DNA from 4 places in the Paenibacillus sp. FSL R5-0914 genome. Region 1 is predicted to be linked to each of the others. Evidence: riboswitches for the same ligand, from Rfam matches in the RefSeq annotation. Region 1 holds a riboswitch; each other region holds the start of a gene.
What was found. Region 1 has a riboswitch for cyclic di-GMP ahead of MKX60_RS00735 (transglutaminase-like domain-containing protein). Riboswitches for the same ligand answer to the same signal wherever they lie in the genome.
Positions count from the first base shown of each region.

Region 1 (5,265 bases):
GGCGTGGACTACCAGGGTATCTAATCCTGTTTGCTCCCCACGCTTTCGCGCCTCAGCGTCAGTTACAGCCCAGAAAGTCGCCTTCGCCACTGGTGTTCCTCCACATATCTACGCATTTCACCGCTACACGTGGAATTCCACTTTCCTCTTCTGTACTCAAGTCACCCAGTTTCCAGTGCGACCTCAGGTTGAGCCCAAGGTTTAAACACCAGACTTAAATGACCGCCTGCGCGCGCTTTACGCCCAATAATTCCGGACAACGCTTGCCCCCTACGTATTACCGCGGCTGCTGGCACGTAGTTAGCCGGGGCTTTCTTCTCAGGTACCGTCACTCCGGTAGCAGTTACTCTACCGGACGTTCTTCCCTGGCAACAGAGCTTTACGATCCGAAAACCTTCATCACTCACGCGGCGTTGCTCCGTCAGACTTTCGTCCATTGCGGAAGATTCCCTACTGCTGCCTCCCGTAGGAGTCTGGGCCGTGTCTCAGTCCCAGTGTGGCCGTTCACCCTCTCAGGTCGGCTACGCATCGTCGCCTTGGTGGGCCGTTACCCCACCAACTAGCTAATGCGCCGCAGGCCCATCCCTCAGTGACAGATTGCTCCGTCTTTCATTCTTTCTTCAGGAGAAAAAAGAAATTATCCGGTATTAGCTACCGTTTCCGGTAGTTATCCCAGTCTAAGGGGCAGGTTGCCTACGTGTTACTCACCCGTCCGCCGCTAAGTTACTTTGAAAGCAAGCTTCCAAAGTAACTCCGCTCGACTTGCATGTATTAGGCACGCCGCCAGCGTTCGTCCTGAGCCAGGATCAAACTCTCCAATTAGTATTGAAAAGAGCGATATGCTCATTTTGAAACATCTGACGAGAAAATTAATTCTCTAAATTTTGGATTTCACTTTCGTGATTTCCTACTCACTCGTTGTTCAGTTTTCAAAGATCAAGTTCTCGTTGACGCCGTTTAATGTCTCAGCAGCAACTCTTATAATATATCATGTTGTTCTCAGTAATGCAAGCTTTATTTTTCGAAAGCCGTTTATATAACTCTCTCAAACATTGCCTGTACGCTGTCTAACAACGCTTAACTATAATAACCTATCTATTCATAGAAAAGCAACCCCTAATAGAAAAATAAACAACTAGCTTAATAATTAAGCTAGTTGTTTATTTAATAGAGTTATGAATCTAGCGATGCAAATTAATAGTATTTTGCTGCAGTATACTTACTTGAAGCCTTAATAAAATCCGTATTCTTCTTACTCTTCGCTGACGATGCATCTACCGTTGTATCAATAGTAACCCATTTCCCATCCATCAACACTTCATTCCATGCATGGTATTGCGTAACGTAGCTAGTATTCCCCATCACCAATTTAGCAGGCACATCTACACTACGCAGCATTGCGGCAAAAAGAGAAGCATAGTCATAGCAGATTCCTTTTTTAGTATTCAAAGTGTTGTTAATGTTCGGAATGTAATCTGTTGTTACGTTATTAGCAAGAGAATAATCGTATTGTACATTAGCAACTATATAGTTATAGATTGCCTTAACTTTCTCTTCATCTGTTGTTTTGCCTTTTGTAAGCTCTTTTGCCTTAAGGATCGCTTTATCAGAAGAACTCCATTTCACATTCTGTACGGAGCCCAAATATACGGAGTTCGAGTCACTCATGGTTACGTCTACTACTTCGGAATATAACGCTTTGTATTTATTGCCGGTTGTGTTCTCAAGAACAGAAACCTTATAAGTACCATTACCTTGTTGTAAAGGGAAGTCCTCAGCTTGTCCAGAAGCATATAAGTTATATGTATAGCTGCTGTTGTCTTTAGTGATCATGAGTTTGATTCTTTTATCTTTCGGAATATCATAGTTAATTCCAATAACACCTTGAGCCACTTTCGATGTAATCAACCAGCTTGCATCTACACTTGCGGCTTGAGCTGTGCTTACCGGAACCGCAGTAATCAGTACGAACAGCGCCACCATCATAAAATAAACCTTTTTCACGGATAAAACCCCTTTCGGTAGCTGGCTGCCATCCTTTCGGGAAGGCCCTTTAGCTTTGCGTCCCTACCTTTCGATAGGTTTGCCGTTATCGTATAAGCTCTATCTGTTCTAATTTCACTAGACAAATTAAGAGAATCAGTCCAAGTAGAAATATGAATCTAAGATTCTTATATATTTTATAAAAACAAAAAAAGCCTCTTCATTCGGTAACTGGCTGCCATCCTTACGGGAAGGCCCTTTAGCTTTGCGTCCCTACCTTTCGATAGGTTTGCCGTTTATCGTGTTTAGCTTTTATAGTCTTATACTACCATATTTATCCTCGTAAACAAGAACAAAATTGCTAGATTTACTATTATTTTATAGTTATTTCTCTGTATTTGAATTCTCTTGTTATTTCTCGTCAACGATTAGGAAAGCTTGGCATGAACAATCAAACGATGTGTAGGATCTACTAGTGGGTCACACGTAATTAGAGTAAGAATTTTATCTTTGTTATTCCCGTCTAGAACAGACACATCACTAGGAAGTACAACAGAAATATCATAAACCTCGTAATTATAGGTCTGATCGCTAGTCTTTACCGAAATCGTATCCCCAATCACAACCTCATTCAATCTGTTAAACAATCTGCCCGTAGTTCTAGCTCTATGTGCAGCTATTGCGGCGTTCCCTATTTCTCCTATTGGAGTTGTTTCTTTCATATGGGCCGCCGCATGCTTCATATTCGCTTTAGTAGCCCCTTCTAATACTGGCAGCTTCAGATCGATCTTATCGATCTCAATTAATGCGATAACTTTGCCACCCACTTCAATTTCCGGTTCCGGCTTTTCTGTTTCTTGCGGCTGTGCTTGTGCATCTAAAGCTGATTCCTCAGCTAGTAGCTGAGTGACCTCGGCATATCTGCTCTTCAGATCAGGTGGTGGAGTACTTTCACTGGTGCTCAGTTCAGCCGATTCTAATAGCTTATCCTGCTGCCAGTCGTTATACCATTCGTTAGCTTTTGGATAGAGCATGATAAGGATCCCCGCCAGTATGAGCACATACGAGAATTTACGCATGATTTTCACCTCCGTAGATTGGTTCTACTGAACTTTAGAATACCCATTTACGACTTCCGAAGAAGTTAATGATCACCGTCACAAACGTTACTAATACCTTAGAGATCAACACTTGAATGCCTAGTTTGTCAGTCAACAGATGCATTAGCAACAACGATATTCCGAGTACTACCAGATTCAGTACGATAAACTTCAGCAACTGCGTCTTATCAAAACCCTCTTTATTGCCACGATCACGATCCTTGAAGGTTACTTTTTTATTCAATATAAAGCTGTTCGCTGTCCCTGCACTATAAGAAATCACCTGTGCCAACGCATATACCATCCCAAGTGAGTTCAGTAATGTGAAGATTACGAAATCAATGAGGGTATTTACCAGACCTACAGCATTAAATTTGAGAAACTGTATGAAAGCAGTCCGAAAGTTCTTATCTGACATCTTTGTAATCCTTCCGGTGATCCACTTCTTCTTCGTTACGATATCCTATGGTCTCACTGACAATATACAACGGTCTATCCTTAGACTCGTCATAAATTCGTCCAATATACTCACCGATTACACCTAACAGCATCAGAACGATACCGTTAAAGAGCAAATTGACCCCTACAATGGAAGCCCAACCTGGAACCGTCCATGAGGTGAAAAAGATTCTTTGAAACAATACGAAGAATAAATAGAGAAAGCTCGAGAAGGAAAGAAAGAATCCGACATACGTAGCAATCTTAAGTGGCTTATGCGAAAAGGAAGTGATCCCATCCAGCGCAAAACGAATCATTTTCTTAAGAGGATACTTAGTTTCTCCTGCAAATCGTTCTTCCCGCTCATATTCCACCATCGTCTGCTTGAAGCCGACCCAGCTCACTAAACCTCTGACATACCGGTTTTTTTCCTTGAGACCTCGCAAGACATCACATACCTTACGATCAATAAGACGAAAATCACCTGTGTCCGTGGGAATGTCTACACTTGTCATGCTGCTGAGCAATCGATAAAAGATCTTGGCCGTTACCTTTTTGAACATCGTTTCTCCACGGCGCTTCAGCCGCTTCGCATACACAACGTCATAGCCCTCTTTCCACTTCTCGATCATTTGCAAAATGACCTCCGGTGGATCTTGAAGGTCAGCGTCAATAACAACAACCGCTTGACCTTCGGCATAGTCCATGCCAGCTGTAATCGCTACCTGATGTCCGAAATTACGCGAGAAGTCAATTAGCTTGACGCATTCATCCCGATCACTGATCTCCCGAATCATCTGGGCCGAACGATCACGACTTCCGTCATTAACGAAGACTAGCTCATAAGTATCGCCGCATTCGTCCATTACTTTTTTCAAACGTTCGTAAGTAACGCTAATTACTTGCTCCTCATTGAACATGGGTACAATTACACTATATCTGGCTTTCACCTTTATTCCTCCTAAAAGCTTTATGGAGCGTTACATCTTTCTGTACTTCATAATAACGCTGTAAGCATAAACTTATTGTTATAGATATTTTTAAAAAATCTTAGAAAACCCAAGATGGGAACCAACGCAGCATATTCTTCACATAATCTCCGCTTACCTGCATCCCTGACAGGACAGGGTAGAACGCGACAAAGAGCAGTAAAGCAACAGCCACATAGACATAACTAACATAACGAGCCTCAGGATATTTGCTATCTAGCAACTTCATTATATATACAATACCAAGAATCATAAAAGGCACCATAGCAAAATAATGGTAGATAAAGGTTTCCCTTGGGACAAGCATCCACGGAACATATTGTGAGAAAAAGGCGATCCAGATCATATAGAGGGTCTTATCTTTGCGTTTCAGTGTAATCCACAGTGTTGCCAGCATTGCGAAAATCCCCGTCCACCAGATAAGCGGATTCCCCATAGTCACTATACTGCTGACCTGACCTTGCGGCAATCCCTCACTGCCACTGAAGAACCAGACGGGTCTCTTCATAAACGGCCATTGCCACCAGGAGGAAGCAAAAGGATGTGTAGCTACAAGCTGACTGTGATAGTTGTACATGTTCTTTTGGGAATCAATCAAGCCTTTTATAGTAAAGCCCTCTGCGGATGCAGATAAACCCGGAACAAAAGATAAACTATAAATAATGACCGGTATGATTACGAAAAATGCAACACAACTAGCTAGCGTAATAATGGTATTTTTCCAGAACGAATTTACGGCTTCGCGACAGGTGCCC
Region 1 covers NZ_JBBORH010000001.1:187,078-192,342, forward strand. Annotated here, with positions in the region: rRNA gene MKX60_RS00730 (16S ribosomal RNA) at 1-822, opposite strand, end outside; gene MKX60_RS00735 (transglutaminase-like domain-containing protein) at 1,195-2,004, opposite strand; cyclic di-GMP riboswitch class I at 2,018-2,098, opposite strand; cyclic di-GMP riboswitch class I at 2,207-2,287, opposite strand; gene MKX60_RS00740 (class D sortase) at 2,412-3,062, opposite strand; gene MKX60_RS00745 (GtrA family protein) at 3,097-3,501, opposite strand; gene MKX60_RS00750 (glycosyltransferase family 2 protein) at 3,491-4,471, opposite strand; gene MKX60_RS00755 (phospholipid carrier-dependent glycosyltransferase) at 4,572-5,265, opposite strand, start outside.

Region 2 (5,265 bases), on a different contig from region 1:
TAAGGCGGACTTGAGTCCGTTCTATGCTTTTTTTGTTATGAAGGAAATAAAAGAGATACATAACAGAATTGATTCTATCCAAAAAATAACCCGCCCTTAGGATTAACTAAAAAGGGCGGGACAATAGATTAACTTCCTGTATTAAAGTTTAATTTCCTCGTTCCGGCTAGGAGCGCTATATTTATAGATACCAGGGTTCAGTTCGATTTTTTCGTCGAAAGGAATATCTTTGTAGCTATCAATATTAGTTCCTGTAGATATCATGCCCTTAGGTGTAATTTCAGGCACCACTTCTTTGCCATTAATCCGTAACGTAGTTTGGTTAACGCTTTTGAAGTGAGGAGATTTGGATGATGATTCAACAATCAAATTTTCGCCTTCAGTATAGTACGTGAATTCAATGTCTAATCCATCGACATCAAGTGAAGTGAACTGTTTTTCTTCTTTAGGTTTGTTTATTGTGATCCAATTCTTACTGGTATCACGTTTCTCAATGACAGCATCCTTTAATATAAGTTTCATTGGAACATCGGACCAGTTGTTATACCATTCCGGAGATTCAAATTGAAATAAATGCTGGTAGCTTTCGGAATGATCTCCTTTCAAATTCCAACCCCCAGTGATTGTTTTATCACCTATAACCAACTGAGCGGTATTATAGTGGACAATTCCTTTTTTAAGCGAATCATTTTCATCTATTAGAATTTGGATATCCAAAGGGGTAACCACTAGCTGATCTAAGGTTATACCGGTCTTTTCTTGAAATTCAGGACTGTTATACAGTTTCTTAGTGTAAATCGCCTCACTTGCTTTTTGTCCATCTGCTTTAAAATCGAACTTCCATGTACCTGAAATACGTTTCGCTTCTTCAATGTAACTAAAATGAAGACTAGCTTCCTTCCAATCTGATTCAGTTATATTGAAAACCTGTTCAATAAATAAATCCGATCCTTCGTTAGGCATGATGGTTGGAATTGCCTCATTCTCTTGACCTGCAGTACTAACTACCAAATGTGGGTTACCCCGTCCTAAGTCAGATGGTGATGCAGCGACTTTGTAACGGATAATGGTTTGATTGGAAACATGTCGAACGGATTCGATTTGAATGCTTGGATATTGCTTAACTCCAGTATCGATTGTATCCCCTGCTTGATGATTAGATTGTAAGGGAATATTCTGATTACGGTAAAAAATGAGATTCCGTGCTTCAAACTTGTAGTCCTTTTTATCATCCTTTAATGTATCAGGTGTCTCATATACTCCAATGAGTTTCTGGCTTTCAGGATCGTATTCTAAATAACCGTATACCTTTGCCTTGGCACCGGATTCACTAGTCATGGTGTTTTCCTCTGTAGCAAATCCAGTATATTGGGATAGATCAGATTTAGTATCAAGTGATAACAGCATTTTCATTTTTTCTCCGTCAGTTACAACACCGTTCAAATTCATTGTTACTCCTGAACTGGAAGCTTGAAGATTATACTGTTGACCGATGCCGTTATTTAATGCATTGCTCACACTTCGCCCACCAATTTTATCCCAATTAATCGTCATACTAGCGAATACAGGAATGGCGACAAGTAAGAGGCAAGAGAAGACGATGCTGATAGGAACAACCTTTTTATTAGGCCTAGGAGTATTCTGGGAGGCATTCAGATTTCTTTGACGTTTATATGCTTCTTGTTCAATGGTAGTCCACATCAAATCATAATCCGGTCGGGGAATATGTCTATCTTTTTCAATATACAGATTCATTACTACTCAGCTCCTTTAGTTGAGTTCCACCCATTCTATTTAGTATTTTAAGTCCCTTGTTCAGTCTGGATTTTACAGTTCCTTCGGGTATGCTCATAACTTTAGAGATCTCGGGTACAGTCAATTCGTTTATAAAACGAAGGACTACTACCATTCTGATTTTGTCGGGAAGCTGACTGTATAACCCTTGTAATTCTTTTTTAGTTTCCTGTCGATCCAACCGTTTTTCTACAGGGTTTGATTCCTCAGACCTGGATAGTAAATAATTACGTACTTCTTTCATCCACCCCGTCTTACGCCTTTTAATCACACTGTGGCACTCATTCGAAGCAATTCGTAAAATCCAAGATTTCAAGTTTCTTACCTTAGACTTATCCGCTAAGATAACCTTTACAAATACCTCTTGGCAAATATCCTCTGCATCTGCCTGATTTTTCATTAAGTAGTAACAAAAATAATATACTTGTTCTTTATAGAGCTCGAAAATTTCTCGGTCACACATTTTGCTGCACCCCCTGTCTTTGCTGTTCTCATTAATAAGACTTATAAGCGTATGTAATCGTTCATTTTTCATTTTGAGTGAAGTATTTCTTCTGAGCATCATAGCGAATTTGAATGGAAGATAAGTCGTTTACAGGTAATTATAACCATGATAAAATTAGCGGTGGGACATGCGTCCGTAAGCTAATTAAAACTAATTGAATGTCCGCGTTAAAGGTAAAATCATCGAAAGATGATGACACAAAGCCATGGGTCTAAAGCCTTTCTACAGAAGGAAATGATCGCCAGGCCGCCATAGGGATGTCTTATGAAGCATAAAGGATAGCTCTAAGAATATGTAGTCTATTTTGAGCTCTTTTATTATTTCGATCTATACGGCGTTACATTATCGCAAGGGGCTGAAAGGGGAAGTACATGAAAAGTTTTTTCAAAACAATAGGCACTAGTTTGGCAGTAGGTGCTTTATTGCTGTCCGGAACGATCGGATGGATGTCTAATCCTGAAGTCGTGTCTGCAGCTACCACAACAGCAGTAACCGCGGATCAAATGATTAGCAAAGTAACGGCGGCCTCTAAAGCAATAAAGAATTTTCACTTAGATGTGATCAAAAAACAGGATATTCAGAGCGGTGGGGTACGTATCAGCAACACTAACACACTGAAGCTGGATATTAATCGACTGCCGAATTTTGCTGCAGCTGGCACCGTTGATAGTAGTCTTTTAGAAACATCGTACAGTCTATATGCCAATGACAAGGAGTTTTACTATCTTGTAGACGGAAGTGAACTGATCGATGAATCTGAAGATGAAGGTTACGACGATGACGGTGAGCCAATCGATCCTGATGCGCAGTATTGGATTGGACTGGAGAAGATGGAGTGGGATTCTTTTTATTCTAAAGGTCAATACGATCCTGTTTCCATGCTTGATTCGGTAAAAAATTATAAAAAATCTATGAAAGTCAGCACTGCCGGTGCTCAGACCGTCCTGCAGTTCACGGTAACCGATCCGACAGCAGCTAAGGGAATAATCAAACTCTATGACCAGGAGAACCTCTGGGATGGTGAGACTGTTCAACCTAAAAGCGTAACTTGGAAATTATTCGTCAATACTAAGACCTGGCAAACGGAAAAGCTGACAGTCGATCTGAGTTATGTACTGACAAGTGACGGAGAAAAAGATACATACAACACGAAAATCGAAGCTAAATATTCCAAGAATAACAAAGGTACAACCATTGTAAAACCGGCCGAACTAGAATAATAAGGTCGATTTCATATTGAGCAAAAAGCGCTGTTCTGTAGAACAGCGCTTTTTGCTGTATTCTCTATTTTAATAACGTTTCTATTCCTTCTTTAAGATTGTTGTCGTATGTTTCAACATTCGATTCATGAGATTTCGCCGCTCTGTTTTTATGTCGGTGGCGCTTCTCTTTAATGCGTCGCGGATGGGGATGATCTCTGTAATTTTCCTGCCGCTTTTTATTCTTCGATCTACACAAGTCGGGATGTAACCTACGTTAGTTATACTCGTGTGTCCTTTTTCATCCTTCTTTATTTTAAGCGTAAGAATGATACCGCTTTGTGTATAAGGAATATTCATTAGTTTAGTCGAAACAAAATTCCCCAATGAGTAAATAACGAATTGTTTTTTTCCACGAAGCGCTAACGGTTGAAGAACATGTGGGTGAGACCCCAGTATGATGTCGGCGCCATTTTTAAAGAAGAGATTGACCAGCTCTTTTTGCCTCTTGTTTGGAGTGTAACGATATTCGCTTCCGAAATGCAGATAAAGCAAGACTAGATCGACTTTCTTTTTTAAATCTCGAATCTCCCGAATGATCTTGGGCGTAGATATCCGGTTAACCAGCCATGGCTTACTCACTGGTACAGGAATTCGGTTGGTTCCTGCTGTGTAGGAGAGGATGCCAATCGTAATTCCTTTGACGTTTTTAATAAGCGTTCTCTTGGATTCTTCTAATGATTTAGCTGTTCCCGTGTGGTCGATTCCATTACGGTCCAGAACTCGTAACGTCCGAACCAGACCCGGGGCACCATAATCCATGCAATGATTGTTGGCCGTTACTAATACGTCGAATCCGGCTTCCTTAAGTGCAGGGGCCAGTTCGTCTGGACATTTGAATATCGGACCGCCTGATCGGGGACTTTTCCGGCATTCGGGGCCACTTCCAGCAAAGGTGGTTTCGAGATTGCCAATCGTCAAATCAGCCTGTTTCAGATAAGGAGCTACTTTTGCAAACAGGGGGCTGAACGAATAGGTTCCGTCAGGCTGTTTAGCATCCGAAATAATATAACGTTTGACCATTAGATCTCCCACAGCAGCTATTTGTATTTCAGTCATGGATATCCACCTTTTTATTATTTTCATTAGGATATGGCATAAAGTTGTTATGGGTTATTCTTTCTTTAAGGCGAAGTGCAAACATTTGTGTGGCTTTTTATTTAAAATGTGACCCAACGCATAATCACTTTATTTAGATCGTCTAAATTTAAGGTGTTCATTTTTTTCAAACTTTCATAATTTGATTCAAATCCTCTTTTTTGTTTGGCAGCCATAATAAAATAAGGTTGTTGATAAACATTATCAATCAAACATTGGAGGTTAAAGAAATGAGTACACAATTCAAAAAAATCGCCGAGGATACTTACTGGATAGGCAAAATCGATAACCGCCAGGTTCCATTTCACCGCCTGATTCTGGCAAAAGGAACTACCTATAATTCTTATTTATTAAAAACAGGTAAACCAACTGTCATTGATACCGTAGATATGGAATTCGGACGTGAATATGCCGAGTGTCTGGGTGAAATGATTGATCTTCTAGATATCCATTACATTGTAATTAATCATACAGAGCCTGATCACTCTGGTGGACTGGCAGCTCTCGCTGCCAAGGCTGCAAATGCTACGATCGTATGCACCGAGATTGCTGTTCCCGAATTGCAGGAAATGTACAAGCTTCATAGCCGGAACTTCCTGGTGGTTAAAG
Region 2 covers NZ_JBBORH010000005.1:81,150-86,414, forward strand. Annotated here, with positions in the region: gene MKX60_RS30710 (DUF4179 domain-containing protein) at 142-1,755, opposite strand; gene MKX60_RS30715 (RNA polymerase sigma factor) at 1,739-2,257, opposite strand; cyclic di-GMP riboswitch class I at 2,462-2,553, shown strand; gene MKX60_RS30720 (DUF6612 family protein) at 2,671-3,519, shown strand; gene MKX60_RS30725 (CapA family protein) at 3,601-4,617, opposite strand; gene MKX60_RS30730 (FprA family A-type flavoprotein) at 4,887-5,265, shown strand, end outside.
Region 2: another riboswitch for cyclic di-GMP. It lies ahead of MKX60_RS30720 (DUF6612 family protein); the one in region 1 lies ahead of MKX60_RS00735 (transglutaminase-like domain-containing protein).

Region 3 (5,265 bases), 170 kb from region 1:
CGATCCGAAAGGAGCAAGTACCCTCTTAGTTGTAGCCCGTCCTCAGATGTAATCTCCACATTCTCAAAGCTCTGACTGGAGATCCAATCCTTCCCCTCACCCCAAGAAGCCCCGGCAACCGGGGGATCAACCTTCAAATCACGATTATTACTCAGGAATTCCTTCGGTGCTCGTTTAATAGCAATTCCATAAAAGAAAAAGCCCGCATAGATCAGAGCTCCTATGACGATGACAGCGCTAATGAAGAACCATACCAATTCATCTTCCCCGTCCTTTCCTCATATCCGTTGTAAATCAGTATAACATCTACTTAGAATGCGCCAAAATATAACAATCACAACAAAAGAAAACCGCCATCGGAATATGTCCCGAAAGCGGCTTTACTATTCTTCACGGCATAACTTGTATTCAAGCTACAATCACCGTTTATTATTTCTTGCTCGAGAATCTATTTCTCATTAGTAATCCAATAAGTGCAAAACCTAGACCAGTTACATAATAAGGGACTGAACTTGATTCTCCCGTTTTTGGAAGTTCATCCACAGGTGGATTACCTAGCGGGATTGTATCATCCACTACAGCAATATCCTCTGGTGACGGCGTTGGTGTTACTGTCAATACTGGTCCTAATGGAATCTCCTCCTCATCAACAAGTACCTCTGTGTTGCTCGACGGTGTTGGTGTTGATGTTGGTACTGGTGCTGGAGTCGACGAAGCTACAGGGCCCAGCGGCACAGGATCATCATTAACAACGACAGTGCCAATTACAAATGATGGTGTTGGTGTCGGGAACACCGGAGGCTCAGATGTTGGCGTTACTTCTGACGACGGTGTCGGTGTTGGCGTCACTTCCGACGACGGTGTCGGTGTTGGCGTTACTTCCGGCGACGGAGTTGGTGTTGGCGTCACGGTCGGCGTTGGTGTTGGTGTCACGATCGGCGTTGATGTTGGCGTCACGGTCGGCGTTGGTGTTGGCGTCACGATCGGCGTTGGTGTTGGCGTCACGATCGGCGTTGGTGTTGGCGTCACGGTCGGCGTTGGTGTTGGCGTCACGATCGGCGTTGGTGTTGGCGTCACGGTCGGCGTCGGTGTTGGCGTCACGGTCGGCGTTGGTGTTGGCGTCACGATCGGCGTTGGTGTTGGCGTCACGGTCGGCGTTGGTGTTGGCGTCACGGTCGGCGTTGGTGTTGGCGTCACGGTCGGCGTTGGTGTTGGCGTCACGATCGGCGTTGGTGTTGGTGTCACGGTCGGCGTCGGTGTTGGTGTCACGGTCGGCGTCGGTGTTGGTGTCACGGTCGGCGTTGGTGTCGGAGGTGGTTCTTCCCCTCCATATGGATACCAATGCATCTGCACCCCACCAGCAAATCCCTTTGCAATCAGCGTCCCATGCAGTTCACCGGAATTATAAGTTACTTTTGCAAGCGGAGCTAGGATAGTTCCTTCTATTGTTAAACTTCCAATATCAACAGTGCTAGCTTCATAAAAATTAAATAATACCTTGTTAGGGCTACCTCCCCAGATTTGAAAGCTTGGAATGTTAACTGAACTTCCGCTAACGTTAATGATAACTGTGGCGCTATTTGCAATATTAAACTGTAAGCCATTAGCACCAGCGAAATCGGCAGCACTAAGATTAAGAACGTTAAATGGTTCCGGAGCATCAATCGTTATTTTCCCATATTCCTTTTTGAAAGTTCCTATTGTAGCAAGCGAAGAGAATTCATTAGAACGTCCAATAAGAAATTGCTCTTCAGCATCAAAATCAATAGGAGTCCCTTTTCTCGCTGGTTCTTTAAGATCTACACCGTTGCTGGAAAAAACACCACCATAAACGGATGCTCCATGAACAGTCCCATTAGTAAAACTGATGTCATTACCAGCAATAAGAACATCTCCACCTGGATTATCCTTGGATACGCCGTAATTCTGCAAAGTAATATTACCTTTGGCCGCAAGGCGCCCATGAACCTGATCATTAGATTGTTTGAAATCGCCAAAAATAAAAGTATTAAAATTCCCTGCAATACCTAACACAGGTGTAGGAGTATAGGGAAGCACCTCCCCAGCCGCATTTACCAAATGACCTCCAGAAAGACCACTACCTACTGTCAAAATCCCCGCTAATATTAGTGCTAGCAGCGGTTTCATTCTTCTTTTCAAAAAGCACACCTCCTAAATCTATGATTTATATTCAATCAGAATAATTACCAGAAACTCTAAAGGACCTAACAACAAAAAAGACCGCCAAAAAAGAAGTGGAATTCCCTTCTCATGGCAGTCGGACGGTCATAGCGCATTTAAGACACTTTAGACTCCTGGACTTTGCGTCCCACCCTTTCAGGCGGTTTGCTATTATCATGATAATATATGTATTGACTTGCAGATTAGAACTAGCATTTTAAGCATCCTATTAAATAATCGTCTATGACTTTTAATACTTTTGAACTAATAATAGTTTAGCGCTCCATCCCCACAATTGTCAATCAATTCCTTTTGATATTCATACGCGTAAGCAAGCACAAAAAAAAGCGCCTAAAGGCGCTTCACACAAAGGTTTCCCTTTAATTTTAAAGTAACTTTATCCAACCTAATATCGATATCCATAATGGAATACTTAGAATCAAACCAAATACCATTCCACGGCGGAGACTTCCTTCCTCATTCATCCTAATTCTCCCTTTATATAAGTCTGAAGCATTATTTTTTATTATTACAATTTTAATATATTTTATTCTTTCTAATTTAGTTGTGAATTCAATCACATTGGACTAGCTGTTTAGAAATACCATTGATTATTTTTGGAATATCGGGGTAGAATACGAATATACGTTCCCATTAGAGGTGATGAGATTCATGAATAGAGCTGAAAGCAGGGACAACATGCTGGTGAAATCTTATTTATTGCTTCCGATGATTTTATCAGCTTTCGAACGGGACTCCGCCATTCTATCTGCACATTTACGAACACCCACCCCCTATCTGGAGGTTCTTGAAACAGCCGCAGCAGTTGCTACAACAGATCTAAGAGATGTTCGTTCGGAGATGAGAAAACGGGGAATCAAGGTTTATGAGCAGAACAGACTTAACACGGGGATAGAAGCCAAATTTATATGTCGTGGCTACCATGAACGAATGCTGCTGTTAAACGACATTGTCGCTGCCCAAGCTGCCATTCATATGCGCAGATATCTCGGTCTGGATATTTCATCTTTTAAGAGCTATGAAGAGCAGTATCAGATTAAGTGAAGTAGCGAAGAAGCTGCCCCCCTCCCCCATTTAATTAGCGAACAAAAAAATAGGCCTTACCATGGGAGTTGGCAAGACCTGAGAGATTTATACCACAAAACACTGGGGGGTGTTTGGTGTCTTCAATATATACCTTGAACCTGAAAATAAGATGATGCTCACATGAAAATTACATTAAAAAACTTCAATTCGTCGCTTAGGCTAGATCCGGATGCTCCCATAAGCTTAATCTACCTTTAGCCGGGATAGGATAACTCAGCGAAAGATCATTCTCAAGTTTCCAAGCAAAGCGGCCATCACTATAGTCACCAAAATCATATTCGTTCCCCTTATCCATTCCCTCAGGTCCAGTACCGGTGGAACCTCATAACACCCCGTGAGCTGACCTGTCGCAATAATAGCTCCTGTCGGCAAATTATTCGCTGTATGACCATGCTTCGCCAATATCGATTTGAACGGTTCCTGTTCCCATATTTTCTTATCTATACTCATCTGGCATGAATCCCCGACGCTCCACGGTAGGCTAATCTCCTTGACCGAGCTTCGAATTGTTTTTCACCAAGAGCAATCAACTTTGCCCAAGGCTGTCGTATCGTTAAACATCGCATCATACCCATCCCTTCAATCCATCCAGAAGATACAGAAAAGCGCGGTCTCCGAATTCCCGGAATACCGGCTGTATAAGCATTGTAAGAATGCCGGTGAATGGAATTGCCCCCGGACTACGCATTACGAGTGTTCCCCCAGCATATTCTACAAAGTTCTGTATGGTACAGTTTTGTTGCTCATTATAAGGTTCTATAAGGTTTTGTAAAGTTCCTCATGATGGTAGAAGAAATGGTGGAATGATATTCATTCTATCAAACTATTGCGTATATATAAAAATTTAGCAGTATGTCCCTTTCTTAGAAACTATTTCATCCATAATATAGTGATGTATCCAAGGAGAGGAGATGGAACATGTCAAACGGTTGTAATACAAATGCTTACGCTCCCTGTTCAACAGCTGAAGGCAATTCAACTGCAGCAACGGGAGTGGCGTCACACGCAGAAGGCTTTAGAACGCAGGCTGTCGGCGATACTTCCCACACTGAAGGAACATTGACTATATCAAGAGGGTTTGCTTCCCATGCCGAAGGCTTACTCACTCAGGCAAATGGTCACCTGTCACATACAGAAGGAGCAGATACTTCCGCATACGGTCCGGCTTCTCATGCGGAAGGAAGCTCTACTGTAGCTATCGGCGGCGCCGCTCATGCCGAGGGCTTCCGCACTCAGGCAGTAAACGAAGCTTCTCATGTGGAAGGGTCGCTGACCATCGCACGAGGTGCTTCAGCCCATGCGGAGGGTATACAAACTCAGGCGAACGGTCCAGCATCGCACAGTGAAGGATTCAATACATTTTCCGGTATTGATACCGCCCATGCCGAGGGCAACTCGACCGCCGCTACCGGATCCGCCTCTCATGCGGAAGGCTATCGCACTCAGGCAGCGAACGATGCCGCCCATGCCGAGGGCACACTCTCGATCGCAAGAGGTCCATCCTCCCATGCCGAAGGAAAGGAAACCCAGGCAAATGAGAACGCCGCCCATGCGGAAGGGATTGAGAGTATTGCCAGCGGTATCGGTTCACATGCCGAGGGCAGCAGAACCACCGCTACCGGAGGCGCCGCCCATGCGGAAGGCTTTTTAACCGAGGCAAGCGAGGACGCCGCGCATGCAGAAGGGATTGAGAGTATTGCCAGCGGTGTCGGTTCACATGCTGAAGGCAACTTCACCGCCGCTACCAAAACCGCTGCCCATGCGGAAGGCTTTAGCACTCAGGCAAACGATAGCGCCGCGCATGCAGAAGGGATTGGGAGTATTGCTGATGGTTTCGGTTCACATGCCGAGGGTAATTCGACCACCGCTATCGGATCCGCCTCTCATGCGGAAGGTCGTCGCACTCGGGCGGCGAACGATTCCGCCCATGCGGAGGGGATGGACTCGATCGCGAGTGGTCCATCTTCCCATGCCGAA
Region 3 covers NZ_JBBORH010000001.1:352,114-357,378, forward strand. Annotated here, with positions in the region: gene MKX60_RS01490 (alpha/beta hydrolase) at 1-257, opposite strand, end outside; gene MKX60_RS01495 (choice-of-anchor A family protein) at 430-2,160, opposite strand; cyclic di-GMP riboswitch class I at 2,271-2,361, opposite strand; gene MKX60_RS01500 (hypothetical protein) at 2,854-3,246, shown strand; gene MKX60_RS01505 (hypothetical protein) at 3,502-3,738, opposite strand; gene MKX60_RS01510 (hypothetical protein) at 3,854-3,976, opposite strand; gene MKX60_RS01515 (peptidase G2 autoproteolytic cleavage domain-containing protein) at 4,207-5,265, shown strand, end outside.
Region 3: another riboswitch for cyclic di-GMP. It lies ahead of MKX60_RS01495 (choice-of-anchor A family protein); the one in region 1 lies ahead of MKX60_RS00735 (transglutaminase-like domain-containing protein).

Region 4 (5,265 bases), 2.8 Mb from region 1:
AAAAGCGGCAAGCTAAGGATAATCCTTGGCCTGCCGCTTTTTAGGTTGTAACGCTTAATATTCAATAACAAATGCAACGTTTTGCCATCCAGCGCCCACTGTCCAGAACAGAACTTTATCTCCGCGTTCGATCTTTCCTGTAGTAATAGCTTTGTGTAGAGCGATAAACGGGCTACTGGTTGAGGTGTATCCGAATTCATCACCTATGTAAACCGCAACCTCACGATCAATACCCACTTTTTCACAAACACCAACGATATTAGGTAGTGAAAGCTGTGAGAAACAGGCCGCTTTTATAGATTCAGGCGCTATGTTGTTATCAGATAGAAGCGTGCGAATCGATTCAGAAGCAGCATCTACGCAAATGGAATCATCAAATGGAATGAACTTCACATTGAATTCTCCAGCCGCGACGCCTTTTCTACCCAGATTAGCCAAGCCTTCAGCCGGGAACATGGAGTTGCCGTAAACGCATGTGTCTGTTTGATAGACAGAATCAATGAAGCCTACCGCATTATCATCGCGCACAAGAAGGACTGCCGCAGCTGCATCACCGAAGTTAGCATAATAGACAGGATCATTCTTATCTGCATGAGGTGCTACATAATCGGATCCGATGACCAAAGCACGTTTAATTCTAGGATTGGCTTGCATTTGACGGCTCACCTGTTCTACGGAAGCAGTCATACCTGCACAGTTAGCGTTGCTATCTATACAAATTGTATGGGATGCGCCGTTAATTAAACGGTGAATCATTAAAGAGTTAGTAGGAAAGATATATTCAGGAGTTTGACTTGCATAGGCAATAAGATCGATATCAGCGCCAGTGAGACCATTTTTATCCAACACATTACTGGCAGCCTCAAAAGCCATCGTAAGAGAATTTTCTTCCTCATTCTTAATGCTATAGCGCGTATCACGACCTAAAGTGGTCAGTAGACCTCGGATATCAATACCCTTTTCGTCAAAATGCTTAATAAAAAAGTCGTTACCAACTTTATTACTGGGATGATAGATATCAATGTCTTGAATACGAATTCCGGTCATATGAATGAATCCTCCTGAAAAACTCTATAGTTTTTTTAGTTATAAGAAGAATTAAGCTGTAACGGTGGAAATGATCTCGATGTTTTCTAGTCCTGCTTTACGACCCAGACGAGCAAGCTGCATTTTAAGAATTGGGTTATTCTCAAGGGTTAGATTTACTTTTACAAATCCATCATTCTTAAACATTACGAAGCAACCTTCCAAAAGAGGCACAACATCAGGAGCAGTTACGTTTAGCTTTCTGCAGTCGATTTGTAATTCATAGTCAGCTGGAGTGATAGGATTAATAGTTTGTTGATAAGCTTGGATAGATTTCAGACCATCTTCTTCAGAAAATGTTCCTTCCAGCTCAATATTGATCACTTTTTTAGTAGTGTCTGTCTTTAAAGTAAACTGTCCCACGTTAACATCTCCCGATATTTTAATTTTACTGAAAATAGTTACTTTATTTCTTCAATCGTTTCGAGAAGAATATTAAAAGCGGTGATGATTCTAGGTGCCCCTATAGCGGGTACTAAGTGTAATAGAATACCTTTGAGTTGTTCTACAGTAACTCCCACACGAAGAGCCATGACATAATGAACACCCAATTGATCAAACTGACCCATCGAAATCAGGGCAGAGATAACTGCGATTTCCTTCCAGTCAGCTTCGATTGTGTTGCGTTGAAAAATATCGCCGTAGGCATTCCCCATAATAAATTCAGCCAAATCGGGGAAATGTTCTTTAATCGGAGCCAGTGCTTTAGCTCCGTAGTCTCCAGAGAGATTCGTGAAGTGGTTCAGACCACTGTTTACATTGTCTTTCATAAGTGACCTCCTAATTTAGGTTCAAAGTACGGTGAGCAGTCGGAGGGACCTCATCACGGTCTGTTAGCAGTTCAATGACGGCAACACGGTTGATGGCAACAGCATCCTTGATGGCTGTTTCGAACTCCTCCGCTGTCTCACATTTGTAACCCTTAGCGCCTAGTGATTCTGCGAATTTCACAGCATCCATAGGGACTTCGTAGATAGTTCCGTCAATACGTCCTGTAGTTTTTTCCATACCTTTTAGAGCCATATCTAGCTGTTTATTATTCACAACAATGAATATGACAGGAATATCCTTGCAGACAGCAGCGTTAATCTCTGCGCCTAGCATCATAAAGCAGCCATCTCCTGTAATGCAGAAGATCGTTTCTTCTGGAGCAGCAACCTTTGCACCAATCGCCATTCCGATGGAATTACCCATACAAGCAAAGTAAGCATCGAAAACAAAACTGCCCGGTTTCTTAACCTTGTACCATTTCGCAGCATGGAAACCGTGACTTCCATCATCAACAAAGACTGTGCTGTTATAAGGAATCAAATCACTCATCGTACTCAAGACCGATGCAAGTGAAAGGTTTGGTAAAATCGGAGGCTCTTCGGTATAATCGGAATTTGTCGGTGCTTCGCGTTTTGTGATGTTGTTCGTGTCAATATTATTGAGATAGTAAACTAGATTGTCCCGTAGATCTCCAGTCACTGGAATCGTTTTAGAGAACAATATTTTTCCGACAAAAGTCGGATCGCTATCAAACTGAATTAATGTTGCAGGATGATTTTCCCTTTTAAGATTACAAATTGTCATATCACTTAAACGTGAGCCGAGAACGATAAATAGATCACTTTGATTCAGCAAGTCATCCCCATGGGTACAACCGCCTACTCCAATTGGACCGTGATAGAGTGGATGATCCCAAGCTATAGCCCCTTTACCACCTGGAGATGTAACTACAGGAATATTAAATGTTTCCGCTAATTGAATTAGCTCACTATGTGCTCCTGAGCGGTTAACGCCTTTACCCGCGATAATTATTGGATTCTTAGAGTTATTTATAGCATCAAGTACACGGTCGATATTAGCATGGCTAACCAGTGATTCGCGTTCAGGGATTACAATATTACATTCCTCTAGCAATTCCGTTTGTACATCAAAGGGAATACAAAGGTGAACTGGACCACGATTACCGCTCAAGGCAATGGATATGGCATGATTAAAGATTGTGCTAAAGTGGTCTCCACGTTCAATAAGCTTGCTATATAAGGTGGCAGGTCTAAACATATCAGCTAAATCAGCTAGAAAAGAGGTAGAGTCCTGACATTGGGGGATTCCAAGCTCTTTAATAGATTGATGGCCAGTAATAAATAGGACAGGTAGGTTGTTAGCCTTAGCATGTGCTGCTGCAGTTAATAGGTTTGTTCCACCAGGACCTGAAGTACCAAAAGCTACACCTAGTTTTCCAGTTTTAAGCGCATACCCGGCTGCTTCGAAGCCGGAACTGGACTCATGTCTCCCGGGAATAAATTCAATACCGTAATCTACCATTTTAAGAACAATAGGACAAATGGATTTCCCGATAATACCAAAGGAATGGGTAACACCTAGGTTCCGTAGTGCTTCCGACATGTAATCTGCGACTGTCTTCAAAAAATACACCTCACAAGTTGATTGTTATTTTAAAATCAAACATTAGAAAACCTGTGCTCTGAATTAGGGCACAGGTTGGTGGCATAAATCGCCATAGAGACTGAACAATTGTTCAGTCGTCTTGGTTTTCTGCAACCTGGCAGTCATGGCCTCTGATTAAAAATGAGGCTGTAGATCCATGGTTTTGCGTCATCCTCTTTCGAAGATTTTGCCAATATTAATTTTAAAATTTATAAGAAGAATTTTCCTTTACAATATATTCCTAGAGAACCTTTGTCAATATATTTTCGCAAATTAACTCGAATTTTGACGAAAGTCTTGTCCAACCTATGAAATAATAGATATAAAAAAACTCCCCCTAAGTCAAAACTTAGGAGGAGTTTTTGGACTTGTTTATATATTTTTGCAAGTGACTTAAAACTTGAAAATATGGATAGTCTTCTGTAGATTAAACACAGCCTGTGTCATTTTCTCAGTTTCTTCAGCAACGGACTGCAGGGCATTAATTTGTTCATTCATAGCGGCGGATACTTCCTCGGTGCCGGCAGCGGTTTGCTGTGTGATTGCAGAGATATTCTCTATTGCACTTGAGATTTTCAAGGCACTTTCCAACATCAGATCACTTTCAGCAGAGAAGGAAGAGATTTGCTCGGTAATATACTGCACACTTTGCACAATTTGAGCAAAGATATGAGCAGATTGAGTGATCATCTCATTCTGTACCTGTACGACTTCTTCGTTGATAGCGATATTGTCAATCGCTTGTTTGATATCAGTTTCGATGCTCCGAACTAAGCCAAAGACTTCCTTCGTTGAAGCCGTTGATTCTTCGGCAAGTTTACGAACCTCCTGTGCGACTACAGCAAAACCTCGACCATGCTCTCCGGCGCGTGCTGCTTCGATGGAGGCATTCAGCGATAAGAGGTTGGTCTGCTCAGCGATCTCTGTGATGGTTTTTGTAATCATCGTAATTCCGCGAGCATTATGAGACAGGGCTTCGATAGTATCAGCTACTTTTTGAGTAGCCTGGATGTTTTTGCGCATGCCTTCAGCTTGAGTATCAACGGACTGCCGTCCTTGTTCAACTAGTTCTAATGTATGTATTGAACGTCTGTTCATTTCTTTCGTTGAGTTCGTATAATTGGATACTTTATTCTCAATATCTTTAATAGATTCTGTCATTTCAGCGATATCCGTAGATATTTCATTTGCACCAAGAGCTAGCTCGTTAGACGAAGAGGCTACCTGTGCCATGACAATTTTCAAATTCTGATTCTTATCTTCGATTCCACGGCTTGCATCCATAACTTGACGAGTGATTTGTGATGCTTCTGTCAAAATCTTCTTGAGCTTGTCAATCATAGTATTAAAGGAACGACTTACGTCCCCCATAGACCCGTTCTCATCGGCTCTACTAGTAAAATCCCCTTTTGAAATACTATGAGATACATTCGCGATGTCATCAAAAGAAGATGTAAGCGTTCTCTCGATAAAGCGGGCCACGGGGAAAGTTAGAGCAGCAAGAACTACGATTAGAACAATACCCAAAATAATGTTGCCTAAGATCATAAAAGTAACTAAAACAGGAATAGCAAATAGTGCGGCAACGAGGTAACATCCGGCAACAATTCTTTGTTTTAACGGAAGTTTATGCATCCAGTTCATTGGTATAATGTCCTCCTTATTAATATTATGTATTGGTGTTATTATATGGGATTTAAAGGTGATTGGTCTATAGTAAGAACTGACATAAATCTTCTTTTC
Region 4 covers NZ_JBBORH010000001.1:3,001,623-3,006,887, forward strand. Annotated here, with positions in the region: gene MKX60_RS13215 (3-oxoacyl-[acyl-carrier-protein] synthase III C-terminal domain-containing protein) at 55-1,047, opposite strand; gene MKX60_RS13220 (hypothetical protein) at 1,099-1,449, opposite strand; gene MKX60_RS13225 (carboxymuconolactone decarboxylase family protein) at 1,488-1,856, opposite strand; gene MKX60_RS13230 (thiamine pyrophosphate-binding protein) at 1,867-3,510, opposite strand; cyclic di-GMP riboswitch class I at 3,629-3,724, opposite strand; gene MKX60_RS13235 (methyl-accepting chemotaxis protein) at 3,916-5,166, opposite strand.
Region 4: another riboswitch for cyclic di-GMP. It lies ahead of MKX60_RS13230 (thiamine pyrophosphate-binding protein); the one in region 1 lies ahead of MKX60_RS00735 (transglutaminase-like domain-containing protein).